DNA from 2 places in the Brevibacillus sp. AG genome. Region 1 is predicted to be linked to the other one. Evidence: a T-box and tRNA genes for the amino acid it is inferred to sense, from the RefSeq annotation. Region 1 holds a T-box; the other holds one or more tRNA genes.
What was found. A T-box is a leader RNA that pairs with one kind of tRNA and senses whether it is charged. The one in region 1 lies ahead of argS (arginine--tRNA ligase), so its partner is inferred to be a tRNA-Arg.

Region 1 (9,217 bases):
GTACCATAGCGTATGGCATGATCCGAAGAAGAAAGCTGGATGCAGCGTTTATCGGGGCGTTGCAGGTGAATCGCCGAGGAGATCTGGCAAACTGGATTGTTCCTGGCTCACGCGTTCACGGAATTGGTGGAGGAGCGGAGCTAGCCTATTACGCGAAGAAAGTAATCGTGCTCATGAGCCATGTCAATCAGGCAGGCGAGCCCAAAATTCGCAGGGAGTGCACATTGCCACTGACGGCGAAGGGCTGCGTTGATCTCATTATCACCGAGAGGGCCGTTATCGAGGTCACGCAAAGAGGCTTGCTTTTGACAGAGGTCATGTACCCGTACACCTTGGAAAATGTCATCACGCATACCGGAGCACCTCTAATGATTTCAGAAAATTTACAAATAGTAGAGTAATGAGAATTGTAAGCGCGAACATAAAGAATTGGGGGATGGAACAGATGAAAAAAACATGGAAAACAATCGCAGGAGTCGTATTTTCGTTGTCACTACTTGTAAGCGGATGTAGCCAAGGCGCTTCCACTAACAGCGCGGGAGGTCAAGCGGGTGGGGCTACTGCTGGAAATGCATCGTCCATGACAAAAGAGGCAGGCGTATTTGTATACGCGGCATCAGGTGAATATCAGCCATTCAGCTACTTCAAGGATGGTCAATTGACCGGCTTTGATGTCGAGATCGGTAATGAGATCGCCAAGCGCTTGGGGCTTGAGCCAAAGCCAGTCACGTCGCCTTTTTCCGGTATTATCGCAGGGGTAAAGGAAGGACGCTACGATGCGGCGATTGCCAGCCATGCGATTACAGAAGAGCGGAAGCAGCAGGTTGATTTCGCAGACCCGTACTACTTGTCCGGTGGTCAACTGTTCGTTCGCCCGGATGGGACCATTAGCACGCTGGAAGGATTAAAAGGCAAGGAAGTGGCAGTTGCACTCGGCACTACACATGAAAAGATGGCGCGGGAGTATACGGATAACATCAAAACGTATGACAGTGATGTAACGGCTCTGCGTGCCTTGGAGCAGGGAAAACATGATGTCGTGATTACAGATAGCGTCGTAGGGGAGATTGCCATTGGGCAAGGCTTGAAGCTCAAGAAAAGCGGGTCGCCACTCTCGGAAGTCAAGCATGGAATCGCAGTGCGCAAAGGAAATACGGAATTGCTGAACAAGATCAACGAAGTGCTCAAGCAAATGATGGAAGATGGTACCTACGTCAAATTGAGCGAAAAGTATTTTAATCGCGACATCAGCAAAGCCGAATAGTGAGTTGGTATAACAAGTATATTCCATTACGAGTGAGGGGTGGCATCAAGTGCCCAGTTTTGCCCATCTGACAGAAGAGTTTTTCCGGACATTGCCGTTTTTTTGGAAGCCGTTGCTGCTGACATTTCAGTTGACGATCGCTTCTGTTATCGTAGGCTCGATTATCGGATTGTTTGTCGCCTTGTTAAAGGTATCCAAGCTTCCTGTTGCACGTTTCGTAGCTAATGCGTACATCATGATCATTCGCGGTACGCCACTGGTCGTGCAAATTTTCGTCTTGTATTTCGGCTTTTACAAAGTCATTGACCTCGGTCAATTTTGGTCCGCAGCGCTCGCTCTGGCGATTCACAGCGGAGCCTATATCGCAGAGATTTTCCGGGGCTCCATTCAGTCAATTGATAAAGGACAAATGGAGGCAGGGCTGTCTTTGGGCATGTCCACTCGTCAGACCATGCGTCGGATCATTTTGCCGCAAGCGATGAAAAGATCGATCCCGCCGCTTGGCAACCAGTTTATTTTGTCTTTGAAGGAATCGTCTCTGGCCGCTTTCATTGCCATGGATGAGTTGTTCTCACTGGCCCGCCGCTTGTCTGCGGAAACGTTTGACGAAATGACGTACTTTTTGATTGTGGCGCTTTATTACTTGGTCATTGTCATGGTGTTTACGTTTGTGGTCCACATCATGGAGAAGCGTCTGGCCAAAGGAGAGGCGTAAAGCGGAGGGGAAAGACGATGGAAAAGCAAAGAGAAATGATACGCGTGCAAAATTTGAAGAAAAGCTTCGGAAAAGTGGAAGTTCTTAAGGATGTTACCTTGCAAGTCGGAAAGGGCGAGGTCGTCGTCTTGATCGGTGCCAGTGGATCGGGGAAAAGCACATTGATTCGATGCATTAATTTTCAGGAGATCAAGGACGGCGGAGAGATCTATATCGAAGGGAAAAGCATCGACCCGAAAAAGGATGACTTGACCAAAGTACGGCAAAAGGTAGGCATGGTGTTCCAGCACTTCAATCTGTTTCCGCATAAAACGGTACTGGAAAACATCATGGAGGCACCGCTGATTGCTAAGAAAGCGGACAAGGAAGAAACGAAGCAGGAAGCGCTCCGGCTGTTGCAAAAGGTAGGTCTTTCTGAAAAAGCGGACGCCTACCCGTCCAGCCTCTCCGGTGGACAAAAGCAACGCGTGGCAATTGCTCGTTCGCTGGCGATGAAGCCTGAGATCATGCTCTTTGACGAGCCAACCTCAGCGCTTGACCCAGAGCTGGTAGGGGAAGTGCTAGAGACAATGAAGCAGCTCGCGCAAGAAGGAATGACGATGATTATTGTGACGCACGAAATGGGGTTCGCCAAGGAAGTGGCCGATTGGGTTGCGTTTATGAATCAAGGCAAGATCATCGAGATGGCTAGACCCCAAGAAATTTTCAACAACCCGAAAGAAGAGCGCACGAGAGAATTTTTGAACCGTGTACTGTAATGGCAGAAAACGAAAGGGAGCTGTGGCATGAGAGATGTGGTCATAGTCGCGGGTGTGCGTAGTGCAGTGGGTGCATTCGGGAAGAGCCTGCGTGACGTACCGGCAACAGAGCTGGGGCGGCAAGTATTGGAAGGCTTGATGAATAAGGTTGATTTGCCGAAGGAACAAGTCAATGAAGTGATTTTTGGCAATGGTTACGTACATGGGGGAGGACTCAATGCTGCACGTATCAGCTCGCAGCTGGCGGGATTTCCACGCAATGTCTATGGTCACATCGTCATCAAAGCATGTGGTTCAGGATTGAAGGCGATTGGCAACGGTGCGCTAGCCATAGCAGCAGGTCAAGAGGAAGTGGTGATTGCGGGGGGAGTGGAGTCCATGAGCAATGTTCCCTACCTCGTGAAGAACCGCTGGGGCAGCAAATTCGGCAATTTGTCTATGGAGGACGCCCTCTTGTCCGATGGCTTGATCTGCTCGTTGACCGGTGAGCATATGGGCATGACCGCAGAACGGCTGGCTGTACAGTACGGTATTTCCCGTGAGGAGCAGGATCGTTATGCCTACGAGAGTCACGTAAGAGCAGCGGCAGCAATCGAAGCGGGCACGTTCGCGAGTGAGATCGTACCGATTGAAATCAAGGATCGCAAAGGCACCCGCGTATTTGCGCAAGATGAATCCGTTCGCCATGATATCAAGCTGGAAGAGCTGGCTAAGCTAAAAAGTGTTTTTCAAAAAGAAGGAACCATCACTGCCGGAAATGCGTGTCCGATGAATGACGGCGCAGCCGCTGTATTGATGATGTCTCGTGAAAAGGCGGAGGAAGCGGGTTTGACTCCGCTCGTGAAAATCAAGGCTTTTGCCAGCGCAGGCGTCGAACCTGGCGTGATGGGGATCGGACCAGTGCCCGCCACGCAGAAGGTGCTGGAGAAAGCGGGATTGACGCAGGGTGACATTGGACTCATCGAATTGAACGAGGCATTTGCCGCCCAGGCTTTGTCTGTAATCAAATGCCTGGAGCTGGACACGAGCAAGGTGAATGTCAATGGAGGCGCGATTGCCTTGGGTCACCCTGTGGGAGCTACTGGTGCTAAACTGACAGTGACGTTGATGAACGAAATGATGCGCAGACGAGAGAAGTATGGCATGGTGACGCTGTGCATGGCAGGTGGCATGGGGATGTCAGTGATCTATGAAAATTTGACGATGTAAAATTCTCATGTGCATATGAAAAAGCCCCGAACCTTGATATGTCGGGGCTTTTTGCCATGAAAGTGTGATCGCTTATTAGGGGACCTATTGTTCGTGTAAGTATTTTCGCAATGTGGCCGCTACTTCTGTTGGGTTTTCCAGCTGTACAATGACATGCTGATATTTAACATGACCCTCTACTTTTAGAATCAACAACGAATCAGTCTGGGCAAAAGAAAGGAAGTACCATTCATTTCCGTGCTGAAAGCTTCCTTCATATATGTTCAATGGAGCTATAGACGTCCCTGGCATGCGCAACATCCATTTTGGCGGAACAAAAGAACCGACCTCGACATGCTTGATCGATTGATACGGTAACGTGATGGTGCTCTTCAAGGCTAAGAAGGTATGCAAGCCAGTGAGACGCAAGGTAAAATCCGTCTTTCCAAAATGTACACGTCTTCCCATCGTTGATCACCTCATTCATCTGCCATCGTTTCATTATCTCACAGATGAATGATGATGACACGGGACTATCAAAAAAGCCGGCGCTTCCCCGCAAGAGGAAGGCAACCGGCTTTTCGTATTCTTTCTTACATTTCTTCTGGAGCAGCCAAACCGAGCAGACGCAGACCTTCCTTTAGTACAGCAACGACTGCTGCTACGAGCTGGAGACGGGATGCTTTCACATCTTCTTCTTCAGCCAGGATGCGTACATTCGCATAGAACTTGTTGAACGTTTGCGCCAGGTCGATTACATACTTGCCGATTTGCGACGGATCGAAGTTATCGGCAGCACGTTCGATTACCTCTGGGAACGCGTTCAAGAGGGTAATCACTGCCCAAGCCTCTTTGCTGTCGAGTGCACCGGCAGCCAGGTTCACTGTCGTTGCTGACTGGTAGCCACCTCTGCGCAAGAGCGAGCATGCACGAGCGTGTGCGTATTGCACGTATGGTCCAGTTTCCCCTTCGAAGGTCAGCATCTCTTCCCAGGAGAAGTTGACATCATTCAGGCGGAAGTTTTTCAAGTCATGGAAAATAACTGCGCCTACCCCGACTTGACGAGCCACCTCTTCTTTATTGGATAGCGTAGGGTTTTTCTCTTCGATGACTTTTTGGACATCAGAAATGGCCTGTGCCAACACTTCTTCCAAGAGAACCACTTTCCCTTTACGCGTGGACATTTTCTTGCCGTCCTTGAGCATCATGCCGAATGGGATGTGGTGCATATTTGCGGACCAAGCATAGCCCATTTTTTCCAACACTTTATAGAGCTGCTGGAAGTGGAGGCGTTGCTCGTTCCCTACGACATAGAGTGCTTTTGCAAAATCGTACGATTCGTGGCGGAAGAGGGCAGCAGCCAAATCACGCGTAGCGTACAGGGTAGCGCCGTCTGATTTTTTGATCAGGCATGGCGGCATGTTGTATTCATCGAGGTTCACGACCATCGCACCGTCGGATTCAGTCAACAGACCTTTTTCCTCGAGCAACGTAACAACGCGATCCATTTTGTCGTTGTAGAATGCTTCACCGTGTGTGGAGTCGAAGGCTACGTTCATCAGGTCGTAGATCTTCATGAATTCCTTGAGGGACTCATCACGGAACCATTTCCACAGATGCTGTGCTTCTTCGTCGCCATCCTCGAGCTTTTTGAACCATTCACGGCCTTGGTCTTCCAGCGTAGAATCGTTTTCGACTTCTTCGTGGAAGCGAACGTAGAGGCTGAGCAGCTCCTTGATTGGTTCTGCTTTTACCTTTGCTTCGTCACCCCAGAGGCGGTACGCAACGATCAGTTTACCGAACTGCGTACCCCAGTCACCCAAGTGATTGATGCGCACTGGCTCGTAGCCTTGCTTTTCCATGATGTTGGCAATCGCGTTCCCGATTACAGTAGAGCGCAGATGCCCCATGGAAAACGGCTTGGCGATATTCGGTGAGGAGAGGTCGATTGGTACTTTGCGTCCTTGACCGACATTGCTGCTTCCATATGTGCTGCCTTGCGTAATGATTGTTCCGATTACTTGCTCTGCTACATTTTCTTGGTCCAGGAACAGGTTCACATACGGTCCAACTGCTTGTGATTCGCGCAATGGTGCACCGGAGAGCTGTCCAGCCAGCTCTGCTGCGATCATCGGTGGGGCTTTGCGCAATGCTTTTGCCAATTGGAAGCAAGGGAAGGCCACATCGCCCATTGCAGGGTTTGGTGGTGTTTCCAGCATGCCGTATACGGCTTCTTTTGTCAGTGTGTCTACGCCCATCGAGGAGAGCGTAGCGGCAATCTTTTCAGCGACTTGGTGTTTGTAGCTCATCTAAAATTTCTACTCCTTTCAAATAAAAAAACCTCTACGTCTCCTGTGAAAAAGAGACGAGAGGTTATACTCCCGCGGTGCCACTCTTGTTGTTTTTCCCTTCCAGTAAACTTGGAAGACAAAAACCGCTTGACCTGCTGTAACGGGCAGTCCCGGCATAGCCCTACACGATCCGTTGCCCATATTGACTGGCGTAGGATGTTCAGGCCGCATCTCCGAGGGGCGTTTCCTCACATGGTTTGGCATCGGGCTCACACCGTCCCCGACTCGCTACAGCCTCGCACAAGGAGTACTTTCCTCATCAACGATTCGTTTGTTTCTCTAGAATTATAGCTGTTTTAACCGTCAGGATGCAACTCACTGTTCCGGTTTTTGCAAAATCTTATCTAATTCCGCGAAATATTGTTTGGTCAGCTCTTCTCTTTCTTCCGCGCTGAGGTTATCCGCGTTCATCATTTGCTCTTTGTACTGTTCCAGCTTTTCGAGCATGGCCAGCTCGGCAGCAGCGGCATCGTCCAGATCGTAATTTTCCGATGGATCGAACGGGATCAATCGATTGTCATTACCACTGCGCAAATAAGCGGAGCGCCAGTTCTCCGGAAACTGGTATGGCTGTTCGCCAAACATAATCGCTAAAATATCGTCGGATTCAATCGGCAGGAAGTGATCGTAATCGTCTCTTCTGCCTCCCTCGGATAAATTAATGTGGGACAAAAAATAGTGGAGATAATGTTCCCCGGTTTCGGTATTCTTAACGATGGAATAGGTTTCAAACTCGGATTTGGATAGTTCTTTTATGGTCTCCAAACAGGACAGAAATTTGTCTTTTTCACGTGCTTGCAAGTCAGCCATGTCATCTCGTTCCTTTCGCTCTACAATAAGCCTCATGATAGCAAAAGCAATGTGCGCTGACAATGAAAGCAACGCAACGTAGTGCAGCAGTGGAAGCAGGGAAAAGGATGATTGATAAAATAATTGGATAATCTTGTCACAAAAATAAGCCAGCTGGATCAAATACATATCAACACGAAACAAGGAGGTGAACAGCGCGTGAATGCAAGTGCCAAAAGTAGCGAAGCGGACTGGACGCTGCAACTGACCAACGAGGAGAAGCTGACGAGACTCATGAGTGAGTACGGAGACAACATCGTGCAGCTCGCCTACTTGATCGTCAAGGACCGGGGAATCGCTGAAGACATTACTCAGGAAGTGTTCCTGAAGGCGTATCGGGGTCTGGATCAGTTCCGCCATCAGAGTAGCGTAAAAACGTGGCTTTACCGAATTGCGATCAACGAGTCCCGCAAATATTTGCGTTCGTGGTCCTTTCGCCAGATTTTTTCTACATACCTCTCCAAAGAGGAAGCACCGCCGGAAAAGGTAGACACCGTAAATGTTGAATCTGCTGTCATCGGACGAATGAGCAAGGTACAGGTAGCGGAGCAGGTGATGAAGCTCTCGCCGCTGTACCGAAAAGTCATGGTACTTCATTACTATGAAGATTTGTCGATAAAAGAGATTGCACAAGTGTTGGATATTTCAGAAGATGCCGTACGAACCCAATTGTCACGGGCCCGAAAACATTTTAAGGCATTGTGTGAAAAGGAGGGATTGGAATGGACGTAGATAAGGAAATGCGTGAAGCGGTACGGAGAGCAAGTGAGGAATCAGTGGAGGAAGTGAGGTTTACAAAAGAGATGGAATTACGGATCAGAGGTGCGATTGCAAAGAATAAACACAAGAATCGAAACAGATTATTTATGGCTGGATCGCTGGCTGCGTGCTTGGCGGTAACTGCTGTGGGCTTGCATCAACAAGGTTGGTTTCCCCAGATGCCGAGTGGAAAAAATATAACGAATGCAGTGGCAACAACTGCAACGGATAAAAAGAATACAGAGGCAAACCAGAGCAGCGTAAAAGTGTCGCCGGAAGCGGCAATTTTACCATTAAAAAAGGCGATCCCAGCCTTGAGCAAGATGACAATAAGAGTGGATCGTACAAGCCATGGAATCAGTGAACTAACTTTACTCGAAGGCGATGCTGCGTGTGCCAATGTTGTTTATGATACACAGACAGGACAAATTGAGAGCTTTACAATAAACGGTGATCGGAAAGAACAGAAGGAGATGAACTTGCCATCAGCCAAGACTGCGGAGAATGCAGCAAACGCATTTCTTCAAGCTTTCTTGGGAGAGGAAAGCAAGTCCTATCAGCACGTCGAGACTCAGATCTATACCGACGAGCATATGGTAAAAGGCCCATGGATGAGCGTGAATTATCAACGTATGGAAAACGGCCAGCCCGTTCCGTTCAACGTATTGTCGGTTGGAATTGACCAACAGGAGCAAGTTGCGTTTTTCGGGCGATTGAACAAGAGTGAACAAGCCTTTTTCACCAAGCTGACAGATGCCATGCCAGATTTGAACCCGTCCCTTCTTCTATTGGATAAAGAAAAGAACCACGATGGCATGTCATTCATCTTGGGGAAAACGAACAAGGAGGGGCATCAGGTTTCTCTTGTGATCTATGGAAATGGTCAAGTACTGGAATCGTACAGGCTTTTGAATAGGGATGAAAAGGAAGCAGCGAGCCGGAAAGAAGCAGAAGGAGAAAAAGCCTTGCAGCAAGAGCGACAGTTTTTGAACAAACTGCTCGGGGCGGATAGTGAACACTATCGGTTATTGGACGCCAACGATCCAGGGGTGTATCTGCGATATCATAACGAATTGCCAGTGTTGTCTGATGAAATTAGCATAACAACAACTAACTCTGGCCACGTCCAATATTTCAGGATGGAGCCCGAAACATTCGAGCCGTCGCAGTACCCGGATATATCGACTGCTGTATCAGAAGAGGTAGCCATCAAAGAGCTGAGCGAGCATATGAAGCTTCGATACGTGCAGAATCCGAGAATACAGCCACAATCCAAACAAGGGGAGAAGTGGCAACCTATCCTGGAGTACACGCCAGCTGTTTCCTTCATGCA
Region 2 (9,217 bases), on a different contig from region 1:
CGAGGGGGGCGGCGGTTTTACCATCAGTCACTATCGTGAGATTTTTTCAAATCCGTATTACTTGCAGGCTTTTGAGAACAGCGTGCTCATCTCATTCCTGTCTGCTCTCATTGGAATCGTCGTTGCTGTTTTCGCTACCTATGCGATTACCCGTTTCCCACAGTCACTGCAACAGCGAATTCTTGTCATTACGAACTTAACCTCCAATTTTGCGGGGATTCCGCTCGCATTTGCCTTCATTGTCCTGTTGGGAAACAGTGGATTGTTTGTTTTGCTCGCGAAGCAACTGGGGATTGATTTTGGTCAGTCATTTACTCTGTATTCGTGGAGCGGCTTAACGCTTGTTTATATTTATTTTCAACTGCCTCTGGCAGTCATGCTGTTGTATCCCCTGTACAACGCCATTCAGAAACAATGGATGGAAGCGGCCGAGCTGCTTGGGGCCAGTCCCTCGAAGTTTTGGTTGAGAATCGGTTTTCCGGTACTGCTTCCAGGCATCGTCGGCACATTCAGCATTCTGTTTGCCAACGCAATGGGTGCGTATGCTTCTGCCTACGCGCTCACCGGGAGCAACTACAATCTGGTGCCCATTCGGATTGGTGCGTTAGTATCTGGCGACATTTTTGCCAGACCCGAGCTGGGTAGCGCTCTCGCTGTACTGCTCGGCCTGACGCTTGCCGCCGCCCTGCTCGTGAACGAGTGGCTGACGCGGAAGATTCGGAGGGATTTGTCTTGAAGCGGATCAGTTTGCCATCCTTGTCGTTTGCGTTGCTCATGCTGTATTTGTTTTTGCCTGTCGCGGCTACCATCCTTTACTCACTGGCAACCGAGTGGAATAGCACGGTTTTGCCGGAAGGACTCACAGGAAAATGGTTTGCGGAGCTGTATGCCGATCCCCGATTTTTGCAGGCATTCGGGCGTTCTTTTTTGCTCAGCTTTCTGACGACTGTCGTTGCCGTTGTCATTATTGTTCCTGCTGTATTCTCCATTATCGTCTACGCTCCCCGGATGGAGAGGCTGGTTCAAATTTTGGTGATGCTGACCTATGCCGTTCCGGGTGTCATCATGGCGGTCGGATTGATCCGTACTTATTCAGGAAACGGAATTCCAATGGTCATCATCACCGCCGGGGCGTATTTGGTCGGTTTGCTTCCGTATTTATATCAGGGAACGCGCAACAGCCTGCTTGCCTTGCAGGCACGTTCGTTGATGGAGGCAGCCGAGCTCTTGGGTGCGAGCCACTGGCAGGCGTTTGTACGGATTATCGTTCCGAATATCATGTCTGGAATTTTCGTGTCCTCGCTCTTGTCGTTCTCCATTTTGTTTGGTGAATTCGTATTGATTAACATCCTGGTGGGAGGAAGATACGAAACCCTGCAGATGTATCTATACGCCAAGCTATCGTCAAGTGGGCATGTCGCCAGCGCAATTACCGTTACTTATTTTGTCCTCATGGCTATCATCACTGGCCTGGTTGTAAAATTCACGCGCCGAAGCTTCGCACGCAAGGAGGTTCCCTAATGAGCTACGTCCAAATCGAACACTTGTCCAAAACCTTTCACGGTCAACACGTGTTGCAGCAACTCGATCTTGCGATTGAAAAAGGTGAGCTGGTTACCTTGCTTGGTCCTAGCGGGTGTGGCAAAAGTACGCTGTTACGCATCCTCAGTGGTTTGACGGCCCCTGATACGGGCATGATCTACATTGACGGCAAAGATGTGACGGACGTGTCTCCAAAAAACAGGCAGATCGGCATGGTGTTCCAATCGTATGCGCTCTTTCCCAATCTTACGGTCAGTCAAAACATTGCCTTTGGCCTGGAAATGAACAAAATCTCGAAAACGGAGATTCGGGTGCGTGTCCAAGAAATGATTGAGCTGGTGGGATTGGTGGGAAAGGAGCAGGCTTACCCGCGTGAATTGTCTGGTGGCCAGCAGCAGCGTGTGGCACTTGCCCGTTCTCTGGTCACCCGTCCAAAAGTGCTTTTGCTCGATGAGCCGCTTAGCGCGCTTGATGCTCAGATTCGTAAAAATTTGCAAAAGCAGCTACGCACGATCCAACGAGAGTTAAACATGACGACTGTGCTGGTTACGCACGATCAGGAAGAAGCCATGGCTGTCAGTGACCGCATCTACATCATGAATGGTGGACGAATCGTTCAGCACGGCAGTCCTCAAGAGATTTACACGCAACCTCGCTCTGAATTTGTTGCTCGCTTCATTGGCAATTACAACGTGCTGACTGCCGAGCAGCTTAGCCAAATCGCGCCTCATTTGTCTCATCCGGCAGTTGAACGTTTCGCAATTCGTCCCGAGACGTTTCACGAACAGCCTTTGACTGGGGAGGACATCTGCTTGACCGGGAATATCGCTCAAGTAACCATGCTCGGCAACATTACCCGTTACGAGCTGAACATTGGTGATGTTCCTGTACTGGTGGACACTCTGCACCTGTCTTTCGAGCAGGAGCAGATAGGCACAACAAAAACAATGTATGTAGGTCCCAAGGATGTGATTCCGCTTTATGACACTATTGCCTGAAGAACGACAGCAAGTGATACTAGACGAATTGAACCGCCACGGTAAAATTCAGGTGATGAGTCTGGCAAAAAACCTGGCAGTAACACCGGAGACAATACGACGTGATCTGGACCAATTGGAACAGCAACGTTTGTTAAAACGAGTGTACGGAGGAGCTATCCCGTATCATTTGGCGAAGCGTGAACCGCACTTTGAAAAGAAACAGGCGATTCAACAGACGGCAAAAACGAAAATCGGGCAAATCGCGGCAGAACTTTTGTCTGACGGGGATACCATCGCACTCGATGTCGGGACGACAACACTGGAATTGGCACGTGCTATAAAAGGCCTCAACCAATTAACGATTGTTACGAATTCGCTCCCCGCGGCTTCTTTACTAAACGAGCTGTTGGAAGCCAATCAATTCAACGGTCAGGTCATTATGCTGGGGGGCCTGACCCATCCGGCCCAACAATCGGTTGCCGGGGCGTTTACCTGCGAGCTGCTCTCTCGTTTTCATTTTGATAAAGCGTTTATTTCCTGTGGAGGAATGACGGCTGATGGCTTCACCGACTATGACATGGAAGAAACGCTATGCTCGACCATGATGGTACAGCGGGCAGAGCAAGTCTATGTATTGGGAGACACAACCAAGATCGGCCAAACGCAATTTTTTCGTATTTGCGGCTGGCAGGATGTCAGCGCGGTTGTTTGTGACCAACCGATGCCGGATGAATGGCTTTCGTCTGGCATTCAAACTACCTGGATAAGCGAACATCCGGGAAGGAGAGACTTCACATGCTGATCGACTATCATCTTCATCTGGAAGAAGGGCCTTTTTCATTGCGTTGGCTCGACCGTACCAATACTGCCCTCGACCACTTTTATCCGCTTACTGAACCTCGACATACCCGCGCCTGGCTGCTGGATAGTCTTGCGCGATTAAATAACCGCATGTCTCTGGGGTGCTACGAACCGTCCTGGATCGATCTGTATTTACGTGAAGCGTTAAACAAAGGCTTGAAGGAAGTGGGGATTGTCGATCATTTATACCGCTTTCGTGAAGCCCGTCCCTATTTTGAACGGTATCTAGACCTCAGTGATACCGATTTGGGTCGCTTGCAGCGTACTTGGCTTGATCAAGTATGCACCGAGAGTCTTAATGACTTTTGTGTCGCTATCGAGGCAGCGAAGCAGCGTTGGTCGGCAAGCGGTGTGGAGTTGCGGCTGGGGATCGAAGCGGATTACTTTATCGGCGGGGAGGCAGAATTGGAAAGCTTGCTGGCAGGCGCTTCGTGGGATTATGTGATCGGTTCTGTTCATTTTATGCAAGGATGGGGCTTTGACAATCCCGAGACTCGCCATCTGTTTGAGCAGCATGACCTGAAACAGTTATACGCGGACTTTTTCCACACGGTTGAGTCCATGATCAGGAGCAATTTATTTGATTTTGTTGCCCATCTGGACAATCTGAAAGTGTTCTCCTATCGCCCTGAGGAATCAGAGATAGTTCCCTATTACCACCGGATCGCAACTGCTTTGAGAGAAACGGATACAGCGACCGAAATCAATGCAGGCCTGTACTACCGTTATCCTGTTAAGGAAATGTGCCCAAGTCCCGCTTTTCTCGACGTTTTGGTGGCGCATGGTGTTCCACTGACACTCTCGTCCGACGCGCACTTTCCCGACGATATTGGGAGATACGTGGCGGCGAATCTGGAGATCCTCCATTCAATGGGAGTAACGGAGATTGCTACTTTTTCCGGTCGTCAACGGATCATGAAGCCAATCCGTTATGCATCAGCTATTCCAGACGAGAACTGCTGATAGGAACTGGAACGGATAGGATTTGCCGAAAAATGGATATACACATATAATAAGAAAGTAGGTGATCATATTTGTCCCCGTAGCTCAGCAGGATAGAGCAACGGTTTCCTAAACTGTAGGTCGGAGGTTCGAATCCTCTCGGGGACGCCATCGAAGAAAAAACCTTGGTGTATCAAGGTTTTTTCTTTTTTTGTTGAGACGTGTAGCATGCCTCCAATGTATAACGTATATCAAATGACGAACGAAATAAGGGGGGGTTCTTTTGAAAAAAGTGATTGTAGGATGTATGGCTATGGTCTTGGCGATTTTCTTCAGTGGTTGCAGCTCAGATGCGGTCGTACAAAATCAGACTGCCGCGCCACCTGCAAAAGAAGTAACGAACACTGGCACAGAACCGAAACAATCGGTCGACAGCTCTACAAGCTATAACCAAATCGCAAGCTATATGGAAGAAGAGAGCAAGAAAGCTTTCTCCCCCTACTATGAGTTGCTGGAGTTTACACTATCGGATTATGAAGAGAAAACAGTAGATGGAAAAGTAGAAGCGACATTCGCATATCAAGTGAAATACAAAAACTTTGAGAAAGACCCTGACACGGTAGAATACATCAAAGTCGCAAAAGAAAAGAACGATCCCAACTACCAACAGCTGTATGATGAATATTTGCAGCCCAAGGACATGAATTTTCATTTGAAAGCGGTAATGGAAGATGCGGACTCCATAACGCTTTACACCAACGTGAGTCCAAAAGGAATCCAATGGGAGAAGGTAGTTATGTCTGATTTTATCGTGAAGAAATAATAAAGATAACAAACACAGAAAGAACGTTCACTTTAAATAGGAGTGGACGTTCTTTGTTTAAGATGATGTGGAGAGACGTCTAGCATGTAGATTCGTTTATTCGAGGTTACACATTTGGAATACTCCCCAAAGTAATTTTTACTTCTTTGATTTTAGTTTCACTTTCCTCATTAACCCATTTTTCAATAGTTTTAAACGAGTAGTCCTTTATATCGGGAATCGTTACTTTTAACGTCGTATCATTTTCCCAATGCAAATTACGAATGGGTACGGTGAAATTTCCATTAGTTATCTTGCTGATTATTTCGCTATTATTTTGAAACTCCGCGTTTTTAATTTCGACGGTGTCAATTATCACTAAACTACTTCTGCTTACAGTTGCTCCTTCATTTTTCCCAAATTTTATAGCTAAATATTTGTTATCGACCGTAAATAGAGCCTCCTGAAAAAAGCTTGATTGCGGGAGGGGGATAGATGTGACCTGATCGTTTTTATAGTTTACAAGAACATTGTCACATAACTTTATTCCACAACTGTAACTTATGACTGCGTAGGTAGCGTTGGGATTAGGAAGTGGGTTAACTCTCATGCGATCTATTTCAGTTTTTCGTTCAGATGAACTGGTAGTGTATTCTTCTAAATATGTACGTATAGTAGGGATTTGTTCAATTGGAATGGTAATCGTTTCACTTTCACTTGTGATAATCAGTTCTTCCCGGTTTTGATTTTGGTTACTGTATGAGCCTACAGAATCAGTAGTTTTCTGATTGTTTGAAGAACATCCAATTAATCCGACTCCTAATATAACAATTAGAAATAAACCGTAAGTTATAAAGTTTTTCATGTTTTCCTCTTAGATAGACATGTTATGAGAATTTGCGTCTATTACTGCGAATTGTACTGCCAATTTGATAGGAGGGATTACGCGTTTCAGGGTCCTATTCATTTTTCTCGCACCAGTACTCATACTCATTGTCGATCCAATCTTTGATATGATCGTAATTCCCCCAAGTATCTTCCACGTGGTACACGCTTGGCTCACAATCAAACGCTTCGAGATAATGATAGCGATACTCCCCCGTATCGAAATCGAAGTAAAACATTGCGAACTGGTTTCCTTCTTCATTCAGCATATCTTTAGCAAATACTCCACCCGTCTTCTCATAAACTTCAGGACCAGTCATCTTCCTTTGTTTAAAATCAGCAATCAGGTTTGCAAAACTCTTTTGAAACTCCTCGCTAACCATATCATTTTCAATCAACCAGCCGATGAAAAAACCTGTATGTACGTATGCCTGTTTTTGAGGCAGATCTTCCTCAAAGTTTTCGTAATGATATTTCGCTTTATCGTATACCGTTGTCACTAGCGAATCCTCTCTTTCTAATTGCCCATTTTTCAAAAATTATACAGGATAGATGTAATCGTAAAAAGCCAAAAGAGGATGAAGAAGGAAGGGTAGGAATTTTGTAGCATTGCCATGATGCGAAGTGGTAGTATTTAACTGTTATATAGAGAAAACCATTGGTTGGTTCATAGAGGGGTTATATTTCATGCGGAATTTGCTTGCCTATTTTCTTAGCGCTGTAATGATTAGTCTAGTAATCCTTCCTGTAGAGCCTGCGTCATCTAGAGGTTCAAGTTCCTCTAGCTCCAGTAGTTCTGGCAGAAGCTCAGGTTCGTCTAGTACCAGCTCATATTCTTCAGGCAAAAGTTCAGGATCATCTGGTACCAGCTCATATTCGTCGGGCAGAAGCTCAGGGTCATCTAGTACAGGCTCATATTCGTCCGGCAGAAGCTCGTACTCTTCAGGAAAAAGCTCAGGCTCAACCAGCAAAAGTTCAAGCTCAACCAGCAAAAGTTCAAGCTCCTCGATAAAAAGCGCAAAACCGTCAAGCGGTTTCAAATCATCCAAGCCGGTTAAAATCAAAAAAAAGGCTGACGACGACGATGATGAAGAAGAAAACGTGGAAGAAGAGACAAGCCAAGAAGAGGAGACGAGCGAAGAAGCCGCTGCGGAAGAGGAAAGAATCAAGCGGTCCGAACTCTTAATCCAAATCGATAGCGGTATTGGACCATACCATTTACAACCGAATCAATATTATCAATCGACCATTTGGGGTGACCCAACTCATAATGGTCCCCTATACTTTACCGTACATAATAACGGACAGTTAGAAGAGGTAGATGAGAGTGAGATAAATGGGGCAACAGTATTTAACATCCCATACAATTTCGATCCAACACCATTTGAAAAAGAGTTTTATCTTAATAGCCTGCCAACGGATCAAATCTATGTGGCATCCTTTCAATATCAGGACATTTACATGTTTTTAGACCCAGATGGTATCATTCAATGGCTCCCTAAATATGAAGCCTTAGAGAAAAACCTCCCCATCGTAGAAGCAGAAGAGGTACTGCTGTCAGAGCAAACGCTGGAAATGCATAGCAACGAAATGGCCTTGCATAATTTCCCGAAAAACAAAGTCTATCGGAAGAGTATCAATAGGATTCCGAGGTATTTTCTGTTCAATAATGAGGAAAATGTTCAGTTAGTAGGAAAAAAAGAACTTAAGAACTATGAAGTTTTGGAATATGACCAAATGATTGATCCGACTTCTCCTGATCTTATGGGAGAGATCAAAGAAAAAATCCAGGATTCAGGTGTCCCGACAGGATACATATACCAGATGACAGTGAACAATGCCCTGCGGAATTTTATCTATTATGGAAGGGGCTCGGTTGGGTTTGTAAAGAACTTGTCGTCTGTTAAAGAAAATTATAAGGTTCGTGATTTTGAACAGGCTGTCCAAAAGATGCGGGAAGAAAAAAAGGAGGAAGAGAAAAGGCAATCGATCTGGAAGCTGTATCTCATTACGGCGGGTACGATTATGCTCGGTATTCTTCCTTTATGGTATTGGTATATGAATAGAAGAAAAAAGAAGAAGAATCAACCGCCTAACAAGATCATGAAGAAAAACACCAACCATACGAGAAAGAAAAAGAATGTAACGCCAGAAAGAACACCGATTCAACAGCCCCTACCCAAAAAGAAAGAAATAAGAGTAGAAGAAAAAAAGAAGCATGATGGCGGACTGTTTCAGCAATTTGAAGCCGTAAACAAAAAAGAACAGCCAAAAAGCTCTGGAAGCGGGCTATTTGATCAATTTAATTCCTCCAATAGAAACCAATAAAAAGCAAAACCCGTCCTCAGCCGAGCTGGAGACGGGTTATTCATTCCTCTCTTTCTTTGAGAACTCGAGGAATGGTCAGAATTTTTCGGGTATGGTAGAATGAATTACCAATAAATGAGAATCGGAGGGAGCATGTCAGATGCAAAATGATAAGCGAATCAACTTCATTAACCCTGAAACAATGCCACCTACGTTTGGCTACACCCATGCGGTGGAGGTTCGGAACGCACGGACGATTTATGTATCGGGACAGGTGGCTCTCAACAGGGAAGGCCAAGTGGTCGGCACAGGCGATTTAGCCGCACAGACAAAACAAGTTTTCGATAATATCCAATTCGCGTTAGAAGCGTCAGGAGTCAGCTTTGAGCATGTAGTGAAATTGACTTTTTTCGTGACCGACATCTCCAAGATGCACATTGTCCGTGAGATTCGAGATCAGTACGTGAATACAGAAACCCCGCCAGCGAGCTCTGCCGTTGAAGTGAGCAAGCTCATCAGGGACGAGCTGTTGATTGAGATTGAGGCTATCGCCGTTGCAGATATATAGATGTCCCATCCCCCTTCTGTTCGATTATTCATCGTTCAGGAGGGTTTTTTTGTGCTCTTTTGGGAAGATTATGGAGCGAGATAAGCGGATCGGCAATGGTACGTGTCGGCTCTAAATCTTTTGCTATTGGAGTTGGTTGCATGAATTATATCATCGCAGGTATAGGTTTGATCACGGTATTTTTGCTTGCTTGGCTGGCAAGTAGTAATAAAAAGCACATTCGGTATCGCCCTATCCTCATCATGATTCTGATTCAGATCGTGTTTGGTTTGCTGTTGTTGCGAACCAGTATTGGACTCATTTTAATATCAGGCATTGCCAGCAGTTTTT

Region 2: it encodes a tRNA-Arg, which carries the amino acid that the T-box ahead of argS (arginine--tRNA ligase) is inferred to sense. The anticodon was not compared.

What each region holds. Positions count from the first base shown of each region.
Region 1 is NZ_JAQMYO010000010.1:58,625-67,841, reverse strand. Features, by position in the region: gene POF51_RS24345 (3-oxoacid CoA-transferase subunit B) at 1-401, shown strand, start outside; gene POF51_RS24340 (ABC transporter substrate-binding protein) at 446-1,264, shown strand; gene POF51_RS24335 (amino acid ABC transporter permease) at 1,314-1,979, shown strand; gene POF51_RS24330 (amino acid ABC transporter ATP-binding protein) at 1,997-2,737, shown strand; gene POF51_RS24325 (thiolase family protein) at 2,765-3,946, shown strand; gene POF51_RS24320 (hypothetical protein) at 4,031-4,393, opposite strand; gene argS (arginine--tRNA ligase) at 4,519-6,234, opposite strand; T-box leader at 6,284-6,548, opposite strand; gene POF51_RS24310 (hypothetical protein) at 6,592-7,269, opposite strand; gene POF51_RS24305 (sigma-70 family RNA polymerase sigma factor) at 7,285-7,857, shown strand; gene POF51_RS24300 (YcdB/YcdC domain-containing protein) at 7,848-9,217, shown strand, end outside.
Region 2 is NZ_JAQMYO010000015.1:13,073-22,289, forward strand. Features, by position in the region: gene POF51_RS27940 (ABC transporter permease) at 1-736, shown strand, start outside; gene POF51_RS27945 (ABC transporter permease) at 733-1,521, shown strand; gene POF51_RS27950 (ABC transporter ATP-binding protein) at 1,521-2,540, shown strand; gene POF51_RS27955 (DeoR/GlpR family DNA-binding transcription regulator) at 2,524-3,324, shown strand; gene POF51_RS27960 (histidinol phosphate phosphatase domain-containing protein) at 3,318-4,346, shown strand; tRNA gene POF51_RS27965 (tRNA-Arg) at 4,420-4,496, shown strand; gene POF51_RS27970 (hypothetical protein) at 4,609-5,148, shown strand; gene POF51_RS27975 (hypothetical protein) at 5,255-5,992, opposite strand; gene POF51_RS27980 (DUF7832 domain-containing protein) at 6,087-6,512, opposite strand; gene POF51_RS27985 (hypothetical protein) at 6,700-8,340, shown strand; gene POF51_RS27990 (RidA family protein) at 8,480-8,887, shown strand; gene POF51_RS27995 (NupC/NupG family nucleoside CNT transporter) at 9,028-9,217, shown strand, end outside.